DNA from 3 places in the Rhizobium viscosum genome. Region 1 is predicted to be linked to each of the others. Evidence: predicted binding sites of a transcription regulator. Region 1 holds the regulator's gene; each other region holds the start of a gene.

Evidence for each region. The regulator PhoB, encoded in region 1, activates phosphate uptake and scavenging genes when phosphate is short. The targets are predictions, from matches to a motif close to TGTCATNNANCTGTCAT.
Region 2: the regulator PhoB is predicted to act here: its motif matches at 2,217-2,233, upstream of pstS (phosphate ABC transporter substrate-binding protein PstS).
Region 3: the regulator PhoB is predicted to act here: its motif matches at 1,539-1,555, upstream of H4W29_RS32190 (DUF47 domain-containing protein).

Annotation. Positions count from the first base shown of each region.
Region 1 covers NZ_JADBEC010000001.1:1,353,698-1,357,716, forward strand. The annotation lists gene H4W29_RS06810 (GcrA family cell cycle regulator) at 96-626, shown strand; gene H4W29_RS06815 (pyrroline-5-carboxylate reductase) at 928-1,716, shown strand; gene phoB (phosphate regulon transcriptional regulator PhoB) at 1,841-2,524, opposite strand; gene phoU (phosphate signaling complex protein PhoU) at 2,655-3,368, opposite strand; gene pstB (phosphate ABC transporter ATP-binding protein PstB) at 3,413-4,019, opposite strand, start outside.
Region 2 covers NZ_JADBEC010000001.1:451,107-455,125, reverse strand. The annotation lists gene H4W29_RS02330 (bifunctional diguanylate cyclase/phosphodiesterase) at 1-2,000, shown strand, start outside; gene pstS (phosphate ABC transporter substrate-binding protein PstS) at 2,349-3,371, shown strand; gene pstC (phosphate ABC transporter permease subunit PstC) at 3,460-4,019, shown strand, end outside.
Region 3 covers NZ_JADBEC010000003.1:37,823-41,841, reverse strand. The annotation lists gene H4W29_RS32195 (inorganic phosphate transporter) at 1-850, opposite strand, end outside; gene H4W29_RS32190 (DUF47 domain-containing protein) at 850-1,494, opposite strand; gene H4W29_RS32185 (NUDIX hydrolase) at 1,609-2,160, shown strand; gene H4W29_RS32180 (hypothetical protein) at 2,309-2,782, shown strand; gene H4W29_RS32175 (isocitrate lyase/PEP mutase family protein) at 2,803-3,645, opposite strand; gene H4W29_RS32170 (ABC transporter permease) at 3,753-4,019, opposite strand, start outside.

The sequences.
Region 1 (4,019 bases):
TCACCAAAATTGATCAGGCGTTTCTTGCTTCGGAGACTTCCGAGGCAACGGTGAGGGATTCTGCCATCACCAACGCGAAAGGTGGAGACAGGGCAATGAACTGGACAGACGAGCGTGTCGAGAAGCTCAAGAAGCTTTGGTCGGAGGGGCTGAGCGCCAGCCAGATCGCTGCGCAGCTTGGCGGCGTCAGTAGAAACGCTGTTATCGGCAAGGTTCACCGGCTCAGTCTTCCCGGCCGCGCCAAGGCCGGCGGCACGGCAACCGCCGCGCGCGCACCGAAGCGCAATACGTCGGCTCCGCGCGCGCCGAACTATGCGTCTCGCATCACCACCCGCACCGTTACCCGCCAGCAGGGCGCAACGATGCTGAAGGAAGAGATCGAGATCGAAACGGTCGAGGAAATGGAATACGTGCCGGCCAAGAACGTGGTCGTGCCGATCTCCCGCCGCCTCGGCCTGACGGAACTGACGGAGCGCACCTGCAAGTGGCCGGTCGGCGATCCGATGAAGGACGATTTCTATTTCTGCGGCTGCGACTCCCCGGATTCCTCGCCCTACTGCAATTATCACCAGCGCCTCGCCTACCAGCCGGTCAGCGAGCGCCGCAAGGCTGTCCGGGTCGGCTGACCCACGATTTTCCAACAGACGCAAAGTACCATCACCCCTCCTCGCCTTGCGCGGAGGGGTGATTTTTTAGCCGGCACAGGAGGGCTGGAAAACGGCTCCTGACCACGACTATTTGTCGGAGGCCGATCTCTGCCGTCCGTTCGCCATGCCGGACAATGCGAACTTATGTGGCCAAGGCCACCAAGCGTCTCAGCCCCAGACTGGCATGGAATGGTGGTCATGGCGCCGTAGCGCGATTTTCTGATACAGATGCGGTATTCTTGTCGAGTAGCACGGCGCAAACAGTCGCTCGGGGGTGCCAATGGAGATCGATCCAAAGCGGATGACAATCGGATTCGTCGGGACGGGCACGATTACCGACGCCGTCGTCACCGGATTGGGCAAGACAGCGTTTCGCGACACACCGATCGTGCTGTCACCGCGCAGCGCAAGCGTCGCGGCCCGCCTCGCGGAGGCAAACCGGAATGTATCGATCGCTTTGGGCAACCAGGATGTTCTCGACCGCTCCGATCTCGTATTTCTGGCAGTGAGGCCGCAAATTGCCGAGGAGGTCATCCGCTCGCTCCGATTTCGGCCGGGCCACCATGTCATCAGCTTTGTCGCGGCCACGCCAATGGATCAACTGCTGGCGTGGATCGATGAGCCGGTTCGCCTGAGCCTGGCAATTCCACTTCCGTTCGTTGCAGATCTCCAGGGGGCGACCGCGATCTACCCGCCCGACGAGGTTTCCCACGCCCTCTTTTCGGCGCTCGGAACGGCGATCCAGGTTGAAGACAAGCAGGAGTTCGAGCTTCTCGCGGTGGCAAGCTGCCTGATGGCCAGCTATTTCGGCATCCTGGACGCGACGTCGACCTGGCTCCAGAGCAAGGGGCTTTCGGGAACGGCTGGCGACGCCTACCTCCGTCAATTGTTTTCCGGCCTCGCCCATGCTGCCCGATCAAAACCTGTGGCGAGTTTTGATGAACTCATCGGCGAGCATTCGACCAAGGGCGGATTGAATGAACAGGTGCTCGAGGACTTTCGCGAGTTCGGCGGCACTGCGGCTTTGCAAAAGGCTCTTGATCGAATTCTTGTGCGCATCCGTCTGTAGAAAGCAGATCCTCTCGAGGTTCGCTTTCTGCGCCTGGTGTCGGCTTTCATGAGCTAGGGGTGCCAGATATGCAAACGGGCCGCCCGGCAAGCGAGCGACCCGTCTGGACCTCCGATCACTCGGATTAAGCTTCCATGGAATATCCCGCGCCGCGGACGGTGCGGATGACATCCTGCATGTTGGAGAAATTCAGCGCCTTGCGCAGGCGGCCGACATGGACGTCGACAGTGCGTTCGTCCACATAGATATCGTGGCCCCAGACGCCATCGAGGAGCTGCGAGCGGGAGAAGACCCTGCCCGGCGACGACATCAGGAATTCGAGCAGGCGGAATTCGGTCGGGCCGAGGCGGACTTCGCGGCTCTTGCGATGGACGCGATGGGTTTCGCGATCGAGCTCGATATCACCACATTTCAGAACCGTCGACAGCACCTCCGGACGGGCGCGGCGCAGCATCGCCTTGACGCGGGCAACGAGTTCCGGCGTGGAGAAGGGCTTGACGACATAGTCGTCGGCGCCGGTCGAGAGACCGCGAACGCGCTCGCTCTCTTCGCCGCGTGCCGTCAGCATGATGATCGGCAGGCGCTCGGTTTCCGGCCGCATGCGCAGCCGGCGGCAGAGCTCGATGCCGGAGACGCCGGGCAGCATCCAGTCCAGGATGAGCAGGTCCGGCGTGCGCTCCTGAAGCCGGATTTCGGCCTCGTCGCCACGAAGGATCGTATCCACCTCGAAACCTTCAGCTTCGAGGTTGTAGCGGAGAAGCACGCTCAGCGCCTCTTCATCTTCAACAACTGCAACTCTTGGGATCATGCGTGTCAGTCTCCTAATGCATGATCCTTAAACCGGGGGTGATTTAAGCGGGGGGACCATGCAGGAACTCGGAATGGGCTGCGACCCATGCGCGCCCCAGCGGGGCGCGCACATAATCGGCAGTTCAGGATTACTCCGTCACCGCACCAACGGTATTGGCGCTGTCGTCCTTCGGACGCTCGCCTTCCGGCTGGGCGCCAGTTGCCATGTAGTAGATCGTCTCGGCAATGTTGGTCGCATGGTCGCCGATGCGCTCGATGTTCTTGGCGCAGAAGAGAAGATGCGTGCAGCTCGTGATGTTGCGCGGATCTTCCATCATGTAGGTGAGGAGTTCGCGGAACAGCGAGGTGTACATCGCGTCGATCTCATCGTCGCGCTCGCGGATGGACTTGGCCTTGTCGGCCGAGCGATTGGTGTAGACGTCGAGCACTTCCTTGAGCTGGACGAGTGCCAGTTCGGAGAGATGCTCGAGACCGCGGGCGAGCTTGCGCGGAACGCCGGTGCTCTGGACGGCGATGACGCGCTTGGCCGTGTTCTTGCCGAGATCGCCGACGCGCTCGAGGTCGGCGGCGATGCGGATCGAACCCATGATCTCACGAAGGTCGGAGGCCATCGGCTGGCGACGGGCGATCGTGACGATCGCCTTGTCGTTGATCTCGCGCTCCGCGTGATCGAGGATCACGTCGTCGGAAATGACCTTCTGGGCGAGTGCGGTGTCACCGTTAACAAGCGCACGGACGGCGTCGGCGCCCATCTGCTCGGCAAGGCCGCCCATCTCGGAAATGCGCCGGGACAGGAATTTCAGATCGTCGTCATAGGCGGAAAAAATATGTGTCGATGCCATGGGGCTTTGTCCTCGAAAATCGGGAAGGCTTCACATCGCCAAAATCAGCCGAACCGGCCCATGATATAGTCCTGGGTGCGCGGATCGTCCGGATTGGTGAACATCTTGTCGGTATCGTTTTCCTCGACCAGGTTGCCGAGGTGGAACATGGCCGTACGCTGTGATACGCGAGCGGCCTGCTGCATGGAATGCGTCACGATGACGATGGTGTAGTTCTCACGCAGCTCGTGGATCAGCTCTTCGACCTTGGCAGTCGCGATCGGGTCGAGCGCCGAGCACGGCTCGTCCATCAGGATGACTTCCGGGCTGACGGCAACGGCGCGTGCGATGCACAGACGCTGCTGCTGACCACCGGAAAGGCCGGTGCCGGATTCATGCACACGATCCTTGACCTCATTCCAGAGGCCGGCGCGCTGCAGGCTCGACTCGACGATCTGGTCGAGGTCGGCCTTGGACTTGGCGAGGCCGTGGATGCGCGGGCCGTAGGAGACGTTCTCGTAGATCGACTTCGGGAACGGGTTCGGCTTCTGGAACACCATGCCGACGCGGGCGCGGAGTTCGACGACGTCGATATCAGGATCGTAGATATCGTCGGTGTCGAGCGTGATCTTGCCGGTGACGCGGCAGCCATCGATCGTGTCGTTCATGCGG
Region 2 (4,019 bases), 900 kb from region 1:
CCCGATCTGCAAACGAGATCGATGATGCCAGGGCCACGCGCGCCGCCCGTGCGGCCATTGCAGCCTTTAGCAGTCGCTTGAGTGCGACAACCACGGACAACGCCGCATGGGATGACGCCTATAACGCGATCTCATCCGCCGCCGCCGCGGATTGGGCCTATGAGAACTGGGGAAAAACCAGCGCGGATTATCCGCTCTACGACGGCGCCGTCGTGATCGGCCCCGACCGCTCTTCGGTCGTTTCCGCGTATGCCAAAGGCAAGCCCATCCAGCCGAGCGTTTTTTTCGGTCAAGGCTTTTACCAGCAGATCAACAAAGCCGCCGAATCCAGACAGGCACCGGTGGTCAATTTCATCCGGACCGAAACGGGAATCGCGCTCATCGTGTCGCAGGCAATCCAGCCTTTCACCGTGGAAGGCGAGCTTCCGAAGCTGAGTGTGCTGAGTCTCTACAAGGATCTCACGTCGGAAGTTCTCGGCACCTTTTCGGACGAGCACGAACTCGAAGGGCTGCGTCTTGCCGCCGTGCCTGAGGCGGGCCTGCTGAACACACCGATCTCGGACATAGGAGGTGGCGTCATCGGCCACCTTGTCTGGCCCAGCAAAGCGCCCGGAACCGCCGTGTTTCACCAGGTCTATCCTTACGTTGCGGCCGCTGTCATCATCCTTCTGATGTTCCTGGGGGGCGTTCTGCTGGTAGGCGCATCCGAGGCGCGCCGCCTGCGCCAATTGGCCCAAGCGGCGATTTTCGAGGCGAACCACGATAGCCTGAGCGGCCTGTTGAACAGGCATGGGCTTCTCGCACTGCTGGAAGAGCTGGAAGACACTCATGTTGCGCCACCCCGGCTCTATCTGGTCGATCTCGATGGCTTCAAGGCAGTCAATGACGCCTGGGGGCACGCGGTAGGGGATGATCTGATCCGGATCGTCTCGAACGCCCTGATCGCCTGTCACCCTGAAGTCGTTGCGGCCGCCCGACTGGGAGGCGACGAGTTTGCGCTGGTGCAGATTGGAACCGCCGCGCGTGGGGAGATAGAAGAGACTATTCTGGCGCTGTTCACCGAACCCTTCAAAATCGAAGGGCGAACGATCGAAGTCGGCGCAAGCATCGGAGCTGCCGCACGTGACGGAGACGTACCGCCTTTGGAGCTCCTCCGCAGGGCGGATATGGCGCTCTATCGGGCCAAGGCAAACGGCAGAGGCCGGGCGATCGAATACGACCCGGAGCTGGATCGGGAACGCCAGAGGGTCGCCGAAATGGAAGCTCTGTTGAAGAGCGCCATCAGCAATGGTGCGATCGAAGCTTTTTTCCAGCCTCTCGTCTCCGCTGCGACAGGCGCTGTTACTGGTCTTGAAGCACTGGCGCGTTGGCGAACTCCAGCGGGAAACATAAGCCCTGAGATTTTCATCCCGCTCGCCGAAAGGTGCGGCCTCATCGATGCACTCGGCACTCACATGTTGAAAACATCCATCGGGCACGCCAAGAACTGGCCTGGCCTGGCATTGTCGGTGAACGTTTCGCCGGTCCAACTCTGCAACCCGGAATTCGCCGCCGAAGTGATCTCGCTTCTGCAGGAGCTCGATTTCGATCCTAAGCGCCTGACATTGGAGATCACCGAAGGCGTCCTGATGACAAACCCGGAACAGGCCCGTCGGTCGATAGATCACCTCAAACAGGTCGGTATAAAATTCGCGCTTGATGACTTTGGCTGCGGCTATGCAAGCATCGGCGCATTGCGGCAGTTCGGGTTTGATCGCATGAAGATCGACCGTTCGCTCGTGTCCGCTCTCGACCAAGCCTCGAATGGCGCCGACGTTCTGAGGGCCACGATCTCCCTGGCGACCGCTCTGCAGATTCCCGTGACAGCCGAAGGTATCGAGAATACGCGCCAGGCGGCGATCCTGCGTGAGGCCGGCTGCGACCAGCTCCAGGGCTATCTGATCGGCAAACCTATGTCGGCACTCGAAATATCCAGCAAGCTTCAAGAGCATGCCGCGTAGATTGCGGTAGCACACGCGGGCGGTCGTCAGGTCCTCGGAGCGTTTTGGCGTCTGAAAACGACATTTTCACACATTGCTGCGGCAATCGACCGCAGCCCTGCGGCAATAGGGCCACACCTCATTCGCCAAGGCATTGTCAGCGCGCGATTCATCAGGAAAGTCAGTGACTTCAGCGACTTATGCACAGCTTTGCATTTCATGTCGCCCATCACAAACTGTCATCAAACTGTAATAATGGGCGCCTAGCCGCGTTCCCGTGATGAGGAAATTCAGCGCTCTCGACAATGGACACCCCCTCCATGGCGCCGGACCTCGTCGTCCTCTAGTTCCATCAGGGAAGAGTCGCAAATGCTCACCAAGAAACTTCTTTCGGCCTGCCTCGGCGCCGGCCTGGTTGCCGCTCTGGCAGTCTCGGCCTCCGCTGCCGATATTACCGGCGCTGGCTCCACCTTCGTCTATCCGGTTCTTTCGAAATGGTCCGCAGACTACAACAAGGAAACCGGCGACAAGCTGAACTACCAGTCGATCGGTTCGGGTGGCGGTATCGCACAGATCAAGGCTGCAACGGTTGACTTCGGCGCTTCCGACGCCCCGCTCAAGCCGGAAGATCTGACGGCTGGCGGCTTCGGCCAGTTCCCGCTCGTCGTTGGCGGCATCGTTCCCGTCATCAACGTCAAGGGCATCAAATCAGGCGAACTGAAGCTCTCCGGCAAGGTTCTCGCTGACATCTACCTCGGCAACGTCACCAAGTGGAACGACAAGGCCATCGCCGATCTGAACCCGGGCCTGAAGCTGCCCGACAGCCAGATCGCCGTTGTTCACCGTTCTGACGGCTCCGGTACCTCCTTCAACTGGACGAACTTCTTCTCGAAGGTAAACCCGGACTGGAAGTCCAAGGTTGGTGAAGGCACCGCCGTCAACTGGCCTGTTGGTATCGGCGGCAAGGGCAACGAAGGCGTTGCTGCTTATGTAACCCGCGTCAAGGATTCGATCGGCTACGTCGAATACGCCTACGCTCTGCAGAACAAGCTGCCCTTCGTTCTGGTTCAGAACGCTGCCGGCCAGTATCCGAAGCCGAATGCCGAGAGCTTTTCGGCTGCCGCTGCAAGCGCAGAATGGGGCAAGGCTCAGGACTTCTACCTGATCATGACCAACGCGCCGGGCGAAAAGGCCTGGCCGATCACGGCAACCACCTGGGCGATCATGTACAAGGAGCCGAAGGACGCTGAACGCTCCAAGGCTGCTTTCTCTTTCTTCAAGTGGGCTCTCGAAAAGGGCCAGAAGGAAGCCTCCTCGCTCGACTACGTTCCGCTTCCGGATACGCTCGTGAAGCAGATCGAAGATTACTGGACGGCCTCTTTCAAGAGCTGATCCTGACGAAACTGCGGTCGGGGCGGGAAGCTTGGCTTTCCGCCCCTGATGCCTTTGACACCCCCTCAAAGCAGCAGAGCGTACGGATATGAGCGAAGCACTGGCATCGCTGCCCGCCGACACCGCGGGCGTGAAGCGCCGCGACGGCGCTGCAGGCGATCGTATTTTTTACTGGATAGTTTTGGGCTGCGGCCTGTTTGTTCTTGCCGTCCTGCTGGCAGCGGCGATCTCCATGGCCATGGGCGGGCTTCTCGCGTTCCGGACCTTCGGCTTCGGCTTCCTGACCGGCACGGAATGGGATCCGGTGGCTGAACAATTCGCCGGCCTCGTGCCGATCTACGGTACGCTTGTCACCTCGGCGCTTGCCATGATCATCGGCGTTCCCGTCAGCCTTGGCATCGCGGTTTTCATCACCGAAGTTGCGCCGCGCTCCATTCGCGGGCCGATCGGCGGCGCGGTCGAGCTTCTCGCCGGTATCCCCTCGATCATTTACGGCATGTGGGGTCTCTTCACCTTCGCGCCCTTCATGTCGGATTATATCCAGCCGGTGCTGATCGACTGGCTGGGTCCGATCCCGCTGATCGGCGCGCTGTTTTCGGGAGCTCCGCTCGGTATCGGCATGCTGACATCGGGCATCGTACTGGCGAT
Region 3 (4,019 bases), on a different contig from region 1:
TCGTGTGCGTCGTCGACACGGGAATACCGAGCCAGGTCGCAGCAAACAGTGTCAGTGCTCCGCCGGTTTCGGCGCAGAAACCCTGCATTGGATTAAGCCTGGTGATTTTCGAGCCCATCGTGTGAACGATCCGCCAGCCACCGAAAAGCGTGCCGAGCGCCATGGCCGACTGACAGGAGATGACCACCCAGAGCGGCACATGAAAGCTGGGACCGAGCTGCCCCTGACTGAAGAGAAGAACGGCGATGATGCCCATGGTCTTTTGCGCATCGTTGCCGCCATGGCCGAGCGAATAGAGCGAGGCCGAGATGAACTGCATGATCCGGAACGTGCGGTCGACGGCAAAGGGCGTCTGGCGCACGAACATCCAGGAGACGACGAGCACGAAGAACAGCGCAAGCAGGAAGCCGATTGCCGGCGACATGACAATTGCGCCGACCGTCTTCAACAAGCCGCTCCAGACAATGGAACTGAAGCCGACCTTCGCTAGCCCCGCCCCGACAAGCCCGCCGACCAGCGCATGCGACGACGATGAGGGAATGCCGAAGAGCCAAGTGACGATGTTCCAGACGATCGCCCCTATCAGTGCCGCAAAGATTACCTGCGGCGAGACGATTGCCGGATCGATGATGCCGGTGCCGAGCGTTTCGGCGACATGCAGGCCGAAAAACAGAAAGGCGATGAAATTGAAGAAGGCCGCCCACCCGACGGCATACTGTGGCCTGAGAACCCGGGTGGACACGATGGTCGCAATCGAGTTTGCCGCGTCGTGCAGCCCGTTGAGGAAATCGAAGAATAGCGCGACACCAATCAGGCCGATCAGCAGCGGAAGGGAGAGAGTGGCTTCCATCAGACGTTCTCGATGACGACGCCGCTGATTTCATTGGCCACGTCCTCGAACCGGTCGACGATCTTTTCGAGGTTGGAGTAGATCTCGCTGCCGATCATATAGGCCATGGCATTGCCGCTGGCGCCATGCCGGCGATAAAGGTCCTTCAGCCCCTCGTCATGCAATTCGTCGGAGCGGCCCTCGACCCGGGTGATCTCTTCGGCGATGACAGCCAGCCGCTGCGCATTCGCACCCATCTTGTTGAGAAGCGGTATCGCCTCCGCCATCAAGGCGGCCGCCTTGACGATCTCCCCGCCCATCTCCTGCATCAGCGGGTCGAAACTCGTCTGCTCGAACAGGCGGATGATCTTCACCGTCTTGTGCATCATGTCGATCGCATCATCCATGGACTGGATGAGATCCTTGATGTCGCCGCGATCAAAGGGCGTGATGAAGCTCCGCCGGACGGCGACAAGCACTTCGCGTGTAATGTCGTCCGCCTGATCTTCGAGCGCGATGATCCTGTCGCAATTTTCCTGAACCGCTTCGCCTTTCAACAACCGTTCCATCGCGTGGGCGGCAGCGACGACCGTTTCCGAATGCCGGCAGAACATCTCGAAGAAGCGGTCCTCCCGCGGCATCATCTTGCGAAACACGCTCATCATCTCGGGCGATCCTTCCTGAAGCGGATACAACAGTCGCAAGAGACTGTCATAAATCTGTCATAAAACGTCGCAGGCAATTGATCGAAAATGCAGAAATTGACAATGCTTGATGTCATGAAATCCAGCAAAAAAGGCGCAAAACCTCGCGCCACCACCCCAAAGCCCCTGCTGAAGCAACTTGCGGAAAGGCCCGAGAAGCTCTTCTCCGGCGCCTTTCGCCAGCAATATGGCGCTCTCTGCTTCCGCTATCGAAACAGCGATACTGAAAGCGATCGCCCCGAAATCGAGATCCTCGTCGTCACCACGCGCGACAGCGGCCGCTGGATCATTCCCAAGGGCTGGCCGATGAAAAAGAAGAAGCCGCATGAGGCGGCTGCCATAGAGGCCTGGGAGGAAGCAGGCGTGCGCGGGACGGTGAGCAAGAAGCCGGTCGGCCACTATACCTACCTCAAGGAACTGGATGACGGCGACGTTGTTCCCTGCATCGTCGACATCTTCCAGATCGAGGTGGACCGCACGCAGGGGCAGTTCCGAGAGGTCGGCCAGCGCGTGCTGGACTGGGTCAGCCCTGACGAAGCGGCACGGCGCGTGCGCGAACTTGAGCTGAAATCTCTGCTCGTCGATTTCCGCCCCCGGCACGGCAAGGGGCGTAAGAGGAAGGGCTGATTGGCTGACATCCGGGTTCCGTCATTTCGCACTTACAACCATCACCTGTTTGACGCCGCGACGCCATCGTTCGGCGGCGGATAAGCCACAATTCGAGTTCAGCTTCGCGCAACCGGCAGGAATTGGCCTGCCGAATGGGGGAACACCGATGCCCGGAGCATCATCGAGCGCGCGCATGCAAACAGGCTTCCACGCGATTTTCATTCTGTTGGTCCTCAGCCTGAGACCAGCAGTCGGGATGCCGCGATGTCCTCCGCAGAATGAGCTGCTGGCAAAGGCGAAGGTGGTGGTAGAAGCCAGCGTGAAGTCGCTTTTCATCGGCGAATCCGGTTTGATCGTAATGAACGAATTCCCGACCCGAATGATCCGGGCGGATCTGGAAATCAGGAGGGTCATCAAGGGCGAGTTCGCCGGAAAGGAGGTGACGGTGTATGGCGCAATGTTTCCGCCGGGACCGTACCGGGAGTTGAGCCTGATGGCATTCCTGGCCGGGTACGATGGTCACGACACCTTCGAGTGGGAGCTTTCATCGTACGAACTTGGCGATACCGGCATGTCGTTCTTCTTGATGAGCGACTGCATCTACCACAAATTTCCCGACTTCATCACCAATCCGCAATGAGAGGCCGTCGATGCAGCAGTCTATTGCCGGTCACCCCGCTTCTCCTGCGACATCAGCTGGCTGAGCGTGGCTGCCGGGATCGCATCGCCGGCGTAGGTGAAGGTGCCCGACGATTTCACCTCCTCGGCGGCCCGCAGCAGCGCACCAAGTGCGGCGCGCGCAAAGGACCCGCCCACGCTCACCCGGCGCACGCCCGCCGCCGAGAGTTCGGCAACGCTATAGCGCGGCCCCTTCAGCCCCATCACCACGTTGACGGGCTTGTCGACGGCGGCGCAGACGGTTCGGATGGCGTCGATATCAGGCAGGCCGGGCGCATAGAGGACATCGGCGCCGGCTGCCGAGAAAGCCTGCAGCCGCTTGATCGTGTCATCGAGATCGGGCCGTTCCCAGAGAAAATTCTCCGCCCTCGCCGTCAATAGGAAAGGCAGTTTCCGCGCCGCCTCAGCCGCGGCCTGCACCCGCTCGACGGCCTGCGCCAGATAATAGATCGGCCTTGCCGGATCGCCCGTGGCGTCCTCGATCGATCCGCCGACCAGCCCGGCCGCTGAGGCGAGCCGGATCGTTTCGGTGCAGATCTCGGGTGCTGCGCCGAACCCGTCTTCGAGATCGGCCGATACGGGAAGATCGGTTGCTCCGACGATCTCGGCGGCATTGTCGAGGATCTCGCCGCGCTTCAGGCTCGCAAAGGAATCTCGCTTGCCCTTCGAAAAGGCATAGCCGGCGCTGGTGGTCGCCAGAGCCTCGAAACCAAGGCCTGTCAGAATCCGCGCCGAGCCGGCATCCCACGGGTTCGGAATGACGAATGCCTCATCCCGTTGATGCAGCGCTTTAAACCGCTCGAACTTCGCCTGTTGATCCGCCACGACTCTCCTCCTCCGCATATGACAGCGAGATCAGACTAGCATCCGCGAACAAAATGTGAACGACTTTGTGCCGCCTACTCGGATTTTGCCGGTGGCGGTCCGCCCGCTCAGTTGCGTAGCCGATACCCAGTCTTGAAAATCCACCCGAGTGTGCTCAGGCAAATCACCAGAAACAGTGAAATCATCCCGAGGCTGACAAGCGGGTTCACATCGGCAATACCGTAGAAACTCCACCTGAAGCCGCTGACGAGGTAGAGCACCGGGTTGAAATGACTGACCGCCTGCCAGAAGGGCGGCAGCATGTTGATCGAGTAGAAGCTGCCGCCGAGGAAGGTCAGCGGCGGCACGACCAGCATGGGGATGAGGTTCAGCTG